Regions from separate parts of the Kitasatospora sp. NPDC096128 genome, predicted to be linked through region 1. Evidence: riboswitches for the same ligand, from Rfam matches in the RefSeq annotation. Region 1 holds a riboswitch; each other region holds the start of a gene.
The links. Region 1 has a riboswitch for cyclic di-AMP ahead of ABTY61_RS08880 (glycoside hydrolase family 16 protein). Riboswitches for the same ligand answer to the same signal wherever they lie in the genome.
Positions count from the first base shown of each region.

Region 1 (3,246 bases):
GATCGTCAGCACCGGGTTCCCAGGAATCGCCGAGAACCTGATCACCCGCTTCAACTACCCCGGCGCCGCGCTCAAGTTGCTGCAGGAGGGCCGGATGCAGCCGACCGTCATGGTCCTGATGCGCCCCTCGCCTGCCCTGCCGCAGGACACCGAGTGCGAGGACATCCCGGGCGGCGCCCAGTCCGACACGTACTTCACCAAGGACGTCCCCTCGGCGATCCAGGCCAGCTACCGGGTCTCGACCGACCCGCAGGCCTGGGCCTTCATGGGCAACTCGACCGGCGGCTACTGCGCGCTCAAGCTGGCCATGCGCCATCCGGACGTCTTCCCGACGGCGGTGGCCCTGTCCGCGTACTACGAGGCGGCCGACGATCCGACCACCGGTGACCTCTTCGGCGGCAGCAAGCAGCGCCGCAACGAGGCCAACCTGATGTGGCGGCTGAAGAACGCGCCGCCGCCGAACATCTCGGTGCTGCTGGCCGGCACCAAGAAGGGCGACGGCAACTACAAGCAGGACACCGAGGCGTTCATCGACGCGGCGCAGAGTCCGATGAAGGTCTCCTACAGCATGCTCGAGAACGGCGGCCACAACTTCGAGACCTGGAGCGCCCTGCTGCCGTCCTCGCTGGAGTGGCTGTCCCAGCACCTCAAGGTCCCGAACCAGCCGGGCCACCCGGGTCAGGCGAACCAGCCCGGCCAGGCCGTCTGAGCCCGTCCACGGCGGCACCCGCCGGCGGGGCACATCACGCCGGGTACATGACAGCGCGCACGACACCGACCCCCGGGAGCCACGGCTTCCGGGGGTTCAGTCCGTTCCGGCGCCGGTCAGGCGACCCGCTCCAGCGTCCCGGTGTGCAGCTGGCCGACCCGGCCGCCCTCGCCCTCGAAGGTCCAGAAGGCCCGTACGGTCAGCGCGTTGAGGTCCATCACGTGGCTCACGGTGATCCCGCTCTGCTCCGTCCAGCTGATGAAGTAGATCTCGGGCGCGACCTCGGCCACGTGCAGCCGCACGTCCTCCCATTGGCCCGCCGACTCGCCGAGACCCTCCCAGCGCAGCCGGGTGCCGTCGGCCGAGTAGGAGTTGCGGAAGGCCGCGCCGTTGTCGGCCCGGAAGACGTAGGTGCGGCCGGCGAAGGCGGGCAGGGACGCGGTCATGGTGGGGCGGGACCTCTTCTCAGGAACGGGGGACGGGTGGTGCGGACCGTGCGGGTACTGCGGGTGGGACAGGTCGTACAGTGCGGGCCCGGTGCTCTTGTGCACCGCGGAAAATCCCAGGGTTCCAATTTATCCGACCGGGCGGACTTCAGGCGGCCCCGCGCCACGGCGGCCACGGCATGGCGGCCCGGCTCGACTGACCCCCACGGCCGAGGCGGCGGACGAGGAAGCGACGGGAATGATCAACTCGGCTGCCACGCAGCGTCGTTGATCGACACCACTGTGAGCTGCGCGACAACCGGCTTGATCGGGTTGTCCGTTCACGGACGGCCTGCCTAGCCTGCAACCGTCGTCCGCGGTCGCGGACCCCGCCGCCGGGACGCCGAGTCCCGTCCACCCGCCGGCGGGCACCCGAGCACCACAGCGGACGGGAGCGGGGGAACCAAGGTCAGCGCCCGACCGTACGCACCAGCGTGCGGGTCGAGGCTAGGGGTGAAGCCGCTCCACAGGCGGCCGGGCAACTGCAGCCCGAATCCGACAGCTCACCTCGCAGGCGTGGCAGAGGACCCCCATGCACCAGCCTGCCCGGCGCCGTCGCGCGCCCCGCCACGCCCTTCCGTCGCACCGCAGCCGCAACGCCACCCTCGCGGCCACCGGGGCACTCGCCATCGCCGGTGCCGGGCTGTTCGGACTGCCGTCCGTCTCCGGCGCCCAGGCCGCCACCGGGCCGACCGTCACCCAGGACCGGCTCGGGCCCGCCGCCATGGTCGCGGGCAGGGCCACCACCGCTTCGCTGAGCCTGCACTCCTCGTCCTGCTTCACCGCCAGGACCGTCGGCGTCGGCGTGCGCGACGCGCGCGGCACCAACCTGGACTTCCCGGGCAACGCGAGCAACGTGCAGCTCTGCCCGAGCGGCTTCGACTTCACCAGCGGCGCGCGCACCCTGCCCACCGGGACGTACACCCAGTTCGGCTTCTGGCAGGACCTCGGCGGCAGCTGGCACAACCTGCCCTCGCAGCAGCTGGTGGTCTCCCGCACCGGAACGCCGACCCCGACGCCGACCCCGACGCCGACCGCGGCCCCGACGCCGAGCGCCACCGCGACGCCCACGGCCACCGCGACCCCGAGCGCCAAGCCGTCCCCGAGCGCCAAGCCGTCCCCGACGGCCACCGCCACCCCCACTCCCACCGCCACCGCGACGCCCACCGCCCAGCCGACCCCGACGACGGCGCCGACCACGGCCCCGAGCCCGACCGCTGCCCCCAGCTCCAGCCCGACCGCCACCGCGAACCCGAGCACCCCGGCGCCGTCCTCCCCGATCGCCGGCAAGTCGCTGACCTGGTCCGACGAGTTCAACGGCCCGATCAACTGGGGCCAGCGCTGGGTCGGCGACAAGAGCACCGCCTACAAGTACGGGAACCACAACCCGGACGACAACAAGCTCGACTGGCTGAACAAGAACAACGTCACCGTCGCGAACGGCGTCGCCACCTTCACCGCCACCCCGGGCGGGCCGACCCTGGAGAACGGCCGGCAGTCCTGGAACACCGGCTTCCTGACCACCGAGGGCTCCGCCGAGGGCTTCCAGGTCAAGACCGGCGACTACGCCGAGACCCGGGTCAAGCTGCCCGCCGGCACCGGTGCCTGGCCCGCCCTGTGGACCTGGAAGAACGGCAACGGGGAGGTCGACTCCTTCGAGTACCACCCCGACAACCCGAACCTGCTGGAGCTGACCAACCACGTCAACCCCGGCAACCCGGACTACTACACCGACCCGAGCGCCGTCGCCGCCGACCAGTGGGTGACCATCGGCACCTACTACGGCGCCAACTCGGTGGACTGGTACGTCAACGGCGTCAAGGTGTTCTCGGACGGCAAGGGCGTGGGCGCCGACTTCTCGGCGTACCTGATCCTCAACCTCTCGGTGAGCGCCGGCAAGTACCACCCGGCGCCGACGGGGAACACCCCGATCACCATGGCCGCCGACTACGTCCGCGTCTACCGGTAACCGCGTCTACCGGCAACCACGCGTACCGGCAACCACGCGTACCGGTAACCACGAGCCCGCCCCACCGGTCATCGGAAGTCCGG
Region 1 covers NZ_JBEOSP010000005.1:311,477-314,722, forward strand. Annotated here, with positions in the region: gene ABTY61_RS08870 (alpha/beta hydrolase) at 1-709, shown strand, start outside; gene ABTY61_RS08875 (MoaF-related domain-containing protein) at 826-1,260, opposite strand; cyclic di-AMP (ydaO/yuaA leader) riboswitch at 1,598-1,724, shown strand; gene ABTY61_RS08880 (glycoside hydrolase family 16 protein) at 1,727-3,163, shown strand.

Region 2 (3,246 bases), on a different contig from region 1:
CGATCCCGGCGACCCGCTGGGGTGCGTCGCCGGCGACCTTGACCACGGTGGCCCCGGTGTAGGACTGCCCGACCAGGACGGCCCGTTCGATGCCGAGGTGGTCGAGCAGGGCCAGGACGTCGGTGGCGACGGCGGCGGGGCTGTAGTCGTCCCAGACGATCGAGGACTCGCCGAAGCCGCGCACGTCCATGGTGATCACCCGGTGGCCGGCGGCGGTGAGCAGCGGGTGCAGGTGCCGGTAGGCGCGGCGGGAGTCGAGCATCCCGGGGAGCAGGATGACGGGGGTGCCGTCGCCCTGCCGGGTGTCGTCGTACGCGAGCCGGCCGCCGGGGACGTCGAGGTACTGGGTGCTCGGGGTGGTGGTGCCGTTCATGGTGGGCCTCCGCTGGCTCGGTCGTTGCTGCCGATAGCCATAAAGCTAAGGCTAATAGCCTTAGCCGTCAAGTGCCCCGGTCGAACCGGCCGACAGCGGCGGCAGCGCCCTCCCGCCCGCGTCCTCCCGCCCAAGTCCCCCCGTTCAGATCCCCTCGGCCCTGAACGGGTCGTGCTCGCTGAGCAGCTTCTCCAGCCGGGCCTGGTCGACCCGGGCGACGGTGTCCGAGGACTCCTGCCGGTCCCGGATCACCTTGGCCAGCGTGAACGAGGAGGTGACGGTGTAGAGGAGGCCGATCCCCAGGAAGGCCCGGGTCCAGCCGCCGACGGGCAGGTAGGCGATCCCGGCGGCGAGGGCGGTGCCGGAGATGGCGAAGGAGAGGGCGGCCTGGGCGAAGTACGCGGCCGTGGTCCGTGACTGCATCGGTGCGCTCATGGCGCCAGGATGCGGTGGGGCGGTCGGGTCGCACATGAGTAGGAGTACTCAGATGAACCGGGTGATTGAGGGGTCGTTCGTTGACGTCCGATCACCTGTTCCACGGCCGTCCCGGGCGGATGGCTTGGAATCAGAGCGTCCTAGGATTAACGTTTGATAACGCAGCGCGGTCGTCAACGCCGTACCCAGACGGCACCGTGCGCCGTCGCCTAATCCCGCCGACCGGCCTCCGGGCAGGTCAGGGAGCCGGGGAACCACGTTCCTTGGGGTGAATCGGCGGGGCTCCGGCCCGGCCGTAGGAGACCTTCCTGCTCCGAACCCGTCAGCTAACCCGGTAGGCGCGAAGGAAGGAAAGGAGCGCGCCTCCGTGGCGTCGACGCACACTCCGGCACACCCGGCCGGCCCCGCAGCCGGTACCCAGCTCCTCGACCACCCCGGCCCGGACGGCCCGGAGCCCTTCGATCCGGAGGACTTCGCCCCGGAGGCCGAGGCCAACCGCCACCGGATGCCGCGTCAGACCCGCGGAGCCTCCCCGCTGCTCGGCGTCACCGCCGTCGCCGCCACCCTGGGTGCCACCGGCTTCGCCTCCGCGACCCCGGCCGCCGCGCCCGCCATCGAGACCCCGGACGAGGCGCCGGTCGCCCTGGCCGCCGACCCCGGCCTCGCGCTCGCCGCCCGCATCCAGCAGCAGGCCGACAGCCAGCGCACCGCCGCCGAGGAGGGCGCCCGGGTGCAGGCCGCCCAGGAGGCCGAGGCCAAGGCCGCCGCCAAGGAGGCGGAGGCCAAGCGCGCCGCCGAGGAGGCCGAGCGGGCCAAGGCCGCCGCCCTCACCCTGCCGGTGAAGGACTACAACCTCTCCGCCCACTACGGCCAGAGCGCCCGCTACTGGGCCCACCTGCACACCGGCCTGGACTTCGCCGCCGACACCGGCACCCCGGTCTTCGCGGTCGGCCAGGGCACCATCACCTCGGCCGGCTGGTCCGGCTCGTACGGCTACCGGATCGTGGAGACCCTCCCCGACGGCACCGAGATCTGGTACTGCCACCTCTCCTCGATCATCAAGGGCTCCGGCACCGTCACCTCCGGCCAGCAGATCGGCAAGGTCGGCGCGACCGGCAACGTCACCGGCCCGCACCTGCACCTGGAGGTCCGCCCCGGCGGCGGCGCCCCGGTCGACCCGGAGACCTGGCTCCAGCAGCGCGGCCTCAACCCGTAAGGACCGCCGAAGAGCGTACGGAAGGGCCCCGGGCGCGTCGCCCGGGGCCCTTCCGCGTCATCGGCTCACTCCGCCGGCTCCTCCGCCGCGGCTTCCGGCTCCTCCTTCGAATCCTCCGCGGGCAGCTGCGCCAGGTAGGCGTCGATCTCGGCCGCCCCCGGCTCCGGCGCGAGCTCCGGGAACTCCTCCACCAGCAGCCGCGGCAGCCCGGGCACCGTCCAGTCGCCGAGCAGGTCGAGCGCCGCCTCGGCCGCCGCCGCCTCGAACTCCTCGAAGCCCCCGGTCAGTTCCTCCGGCATCGGGCGCCCCAGCGCGTTCAGTTCGGCCAGGTTGCGGTAGCTGCGCCGCATCAGGCCCTGCTCCAGCAGCCGTCGCGCGCCGTCGGTGGCCATGCCGACGGACAGCACCCGGCCCGGCCCCCAGCCCTGCTCGTCCGGTTCGTCCAGCCAGCCGGTCGGCCCCAGCGCCCCGTACCCGGCCAGCCGCTCCTCCTCGTCGAGCCCGGCGAAGCCGGCCAGCCAGTCCCGGACGGCCGCGGGGTCGCCCACGTCCACCCCGTGGGCGTGCAGCAGCACCGCGTACAGCCGGGGCCAGGTCACCAGGTCGGCGCGGCGCAGCAGCCCGACCGCGACCTCGCCCTGCCACTCGGCCTCGGCGTGCAGCCGCTCCTGGCGCTTGGCGTTGAGCCGCTTCACGGCCCGCTGGTGGTCGACCAGCAGCCGTACGGCCTCGCCGTAGGCGAACGGGTCCTCCTCCGGTGCGGGTTGGACGTAGAGGTGGAGCCGCTCGTACAGCAGGTGCTCCACCGCGTCGGAGGTCAGTTCGGGCCAGCCGTCGTGCATCCTGCCCTCGCCCAGCTCCAGCAGCGCCAGCACCGTGCGCAGCGGCGCTTCGGCCACCGGCGCGCGGTCCTGCCCGGCCGCCCAGGCGAGCAGGTCGGCGGCCCTGGTGCGCGGGGCGAGCCGCAGGTCTTCGTCGTTCATGCTCCGAACGGTAGTCGCCGGACGCGGGTAGGGTCGGCGGCCATGGTCCCCGTACGCCTCACCGGCCCCCGGCTCGCGATCCGCGAGTACCACCACACCCCGGAGGAACTGGACGCGCTGCACGCGCTGTACAGCGACCCGGAGGTGACCCGCTACCTCCCCTTCGAGCCGCGCGACCGCGAGACCTGCGCCGACCAGATCGAGCTCTACCTGGAGGAGGCGATGGCCGAGGAGCGGCA
Region 2 covers NZ_JBEOSP010000026.1:16,202-19,447, reverse strand. Annotated here, with positions in the region: gene ABTY61_RS26355 (alpha/beta fold hydrolase) at 1-373, opposite strand, end outside; gene ABTY61_RS26350 (YiaA/YiaB family inner membrane protein) at 518-808, opposite strand; cyclic di-AMP (ydaO/yuaA leader) riboswitch at 1,005-1,163, shown strand; gene ABTY61_RS26345 (M23 family metallopeptidase) at 1,176-2,024, shown strand; gene ABTY61_RS26340 (hypothetical protein) at 2,090-3,007, opposite strand; gene ABTY61_RS26335 (GNAT family N-acetyltransferase) at 3,050-3,246, shown strand, end outside.
Region 2: it holds a riboswitch for cyclic di-AMP, as region 1 does, so the genes downstream of both, ABTY61_RS26345 (M23 family metallopeptidase) here and ABTY61_RS08880 (glycoside hydrolase family 16 protein) in region 1, are expected to answer to the same signal.

Region 3 (3,246 bases), on a different contig from region 1:
GACCTTCATTGGTCCAGCTCCTCCCTGCGGGCGACACCGCACCGGCGCCCACGCGTACTTCGGAGGATCGTAGGCACGTCCTGACCCTCCGCAACAGGGATTACCCCGCAGGTGACCAGGCTCACGCCTGCCACCCGGCCAAGAGCTGTCCAAGGCCTGTCCACGGACCGTCCACGGGGCGTCCACGGAGTGTTGGCGACCCGCTCGCGCGCCGTTCGCGAACCGTTGACGATCGCCGGCCGGTCCGGGCGCGTCCGGCCGAGCGGTGGCCGAGCGGTTACGGTCGACCCATGCCAGCTCAGCCCGACGGCGCCCAGTCCGCCGCCCAGCCCGATCCGCAGCTCTTCACCTGGGAGTTCGCCGCCGACCCGTACCCGGCCTACGCCTGGCTGCGCGAGCACGCCCCGGTGCACCGCACCAAGCTGCCGAGCGGGGTGGAGGCCTGGTTGGTGACGAGGTACGCGGACGCCCGGCAGGCGCTCGCGGACGGCCGGTTGTCGAAGAACCCGGCGCACCACAGCGAGCAGGCGCACCGCACCGGCCGGGTGGGCATCCCGGGGGAGCGGCAGGCGGACCTGATGACCCACCTGCTGAACATCGACCCGCCGGACCACACCCGGCTGCGCCGCCTGGTGTCGAAGGCGTTCACCCCGCGCCGGGTGGCCGAGTTCGAGCCGCGGGTGCAGCAGTTGACCGACCGGCTGATCGACGGCTTCGCGCAGCGCGGGTCGGCGGACCTGATCCACGAGTTCGCGTTCCCGCTCCCCATCTACGCGATCTGCGACATGCTGGGCGTGCCGGCCGAGGACCAGGACGACTTCCGGGACTGGGCCGGGATGATGATCCGCCACGGCGGCGGCCAACGCGGCGGTGTGGGGCGGGCCGTGAAGCGGATGCGGGCGTACCTGCTGGAGCTGATCCACCGCAAGCGGGCGGACCTCGGGGACGACCTGATCTCCGGCCTGATCCGGGCGGGCGACCACGGCGAGCACCTGACCGAGAACGAGGCCGCCGCGATGGCCTTCATCCTCCTCTTCGCCGGGTTCGAGACGACGGTGAACCTGATCGGCAACGGGACCTACGCGCTGCTGCGCAATCCCGGTCAGCGGGCGCTGCTGCAGGAGTCGGTGGCCCGCGGCGAGACCGCGCTGCTGGAGACCGGGATCGAGGAACTCCTGCGCTACGACGGGCCGGTGGAGCTGGCGACCTGGCGGTTCGCGACCCGTCCGCTGACCATCGGCGGGGTGGACATCCCGGTCGGCGACCCGGTGCTGGTGGTGCTGGCGGCGGCGGACCGCGACCCGGCCCGGTTCTCGGACGAGAACACCCTGGACCTGGCCCGGAGCGACAATCCCCACCTGGGGTTCGGGCACGGCATCCACTACTGCATCGGCGCCCCGCTGGCCCGGCTCGAAGGGCGGTCCGCGCTGGCCACGTTGCTTTCCCGACTGCCCGATCTCCGACTGGCCGAAACCCCGGAGAATCTGCGCTGGCGAGGTGGCCTGATCATGCGCGGATTGCGCGAACTTCCGGTCGAATTCAGTCCGGAGAGCCGGTCGCCGCACCGCCGTCCTGAGGCGTCGACGCGCTGACGTGACGTCGCAAATACGGCTCCAGGGGCGGTATGAACGCCCATCAAAGCGGACAAAGCCCCGCCGTTGGTAGGCGATCGACCACGGGCCGTAATTTTTGTGTGATGTCGGTGATATGAGCTTGTGATTGGTCTGAGGATCTGTCTAGTCTCCCTGGAGTTCGCAGCTGCGGACCTCGTGCGCGGGACGCCGAATCCTGCCCGCCGCGTCACGGGAAACCGACCAGAACCCTGGGCAGGGGCGGGGGAACCAGGTTTGTTGCCGTTCCTCCACGGCTTGGGGTGAAGCCGCCCGAGCGGAAGCGTTTCCGCAGACGGCGGCCGGGCCACCTCCCGGTCCGAACCCGACAGCTCACCTCGCAGGCGTGCGGAGAGGGACCTTCATGCTGTTCGTTGGATCTGGCCGTCATCGTCGTCGCACCCAGGCCGAGAAGGCCATCGCCGTCGCCGGTGTGGCCGGCGTCGGACTCGCACTGCCGCTCCTCACCGCCACCGGCGCCTCCGCCGCCCCGGCCTCCGCCTGGGACTCGGTCGCCCAGTGCGAGAGCGGCGGCGACTGGGGCATCAACACCGGCAACGGCTTCTACGGCGGCCTGCAGTTCACCTCCAGCACCTGGAAGGCGTACGGCGGCACCGCGTTCGCGGCGCAGGCCAACCAGGCCAGCCGGGCGCAGCAGATCTCGGTCGCCGAGAAGGTCCTCGCCTCGCAGGGCCCCGGCGCCTGGCCGGTCTGCTCCAAGAAGGCCGGCCTGAGCAAGGGCGGCGCCCCGGCCGAGGTGGACGCCTCCTCGGACGCCAAGCCGCAGAAGCAGCCGGTCCAGAAGCAGCAGGCGCCCAAGCAGCAGGCCCCCAAGGCCGCCGCGAAGCCCGCCCAGCCGCAGCCGGTCCAGCAGTACGCGCCGAAGCACGCCGCGCCGAAGACGGCGGAGAAGCCGGTCGACCAGTCGGCCCAGCAGTACACCCCGAAGCACGCCGCCCCGCGGGCCGCCCAGGCCCCGGCCGCCGCCACGACCGGCCACGACTACACCGTCCGCGACGGCGACACCCTGTCGGGCATCGCCACCACCCAGGGCGTGTCCGGTGGTTGGCAGGCGCTGTACGACGGCAACCGCGACACGGTCGGCGGCAACCCGAACCTGATCATGCCCGGCCAGGTCCTGCACCTCGGCTGAGCCGTTCCACGGCGAACACGGAGGGGGCCGCGCCCGGCGGCCCCCTCCGTCCGCGTCCAGCCCCCTCCGTCCGCGTCCAGCCCCCTCCGTCCGCGCCCGTCCGCACCCGTCCTCGTCCCAGCCCGTCCCGGTGGGACGGGCTGGGACGAGCAGGTGAACTACCGGTGGGTAGTAGGGCCACACGCTGAGACGGAGTCGAGGCCGACGTGGTCCCGGGAGCCCGGGCGGTTAGGCTCTGGTCGTAACGACTCCGCAATCGTCCGGCTGACAGCACCACCGCCAGCCGGACCCTGCTTCCGCAAGGAGATGCTTCGTGCCGTCCATCGATGTCGTCGTAGCCCGTGAAATCCTCGACTCCCGCGGCAACCCCACGGTAGAGGTCGAGGTCGGCCTCGACGACGGCAGCACGGGTCGTGCCGCTGTTCCGTCGGGTGCCTCGACCGGCGCCTTCGAGGCGCTTGAGCTGCGCGACGGCGACAAGAA
Region 3 covers NZ_JBEOSP010000045.1:61,682-64,927, forward strand. Annotated here, with positions in the region: gene ABTY61_RS34495 (SDR family NAD(P)-dependent oxidoreductase) at 1-9, opposite strand, end outside; gene ABTY61_RS34500 (cytochrome P450 family protein) at 291-1,592, shown strand; cyclic di-AMP (ydaO/yuaA leader) riboswitch at 1,803-1,973, shown strand; gene ABTY61_RS34505 (transglycosylase family protein) at 1,975-2,763, shown strand; gene eno (phosphopyruvate hydratase) at 3,077-3,246, shown strand, end outside.
Region 3: it holds a riboswitch for cyclic di-AMP, as region 1 does, so the genes downstream of both, ABTY61_RS34505 (transglycosylase family protein) here and ABTY61_RS08880 (glycoside hydrolase family 16 protein) in region 1, are expected to answer to the same signal.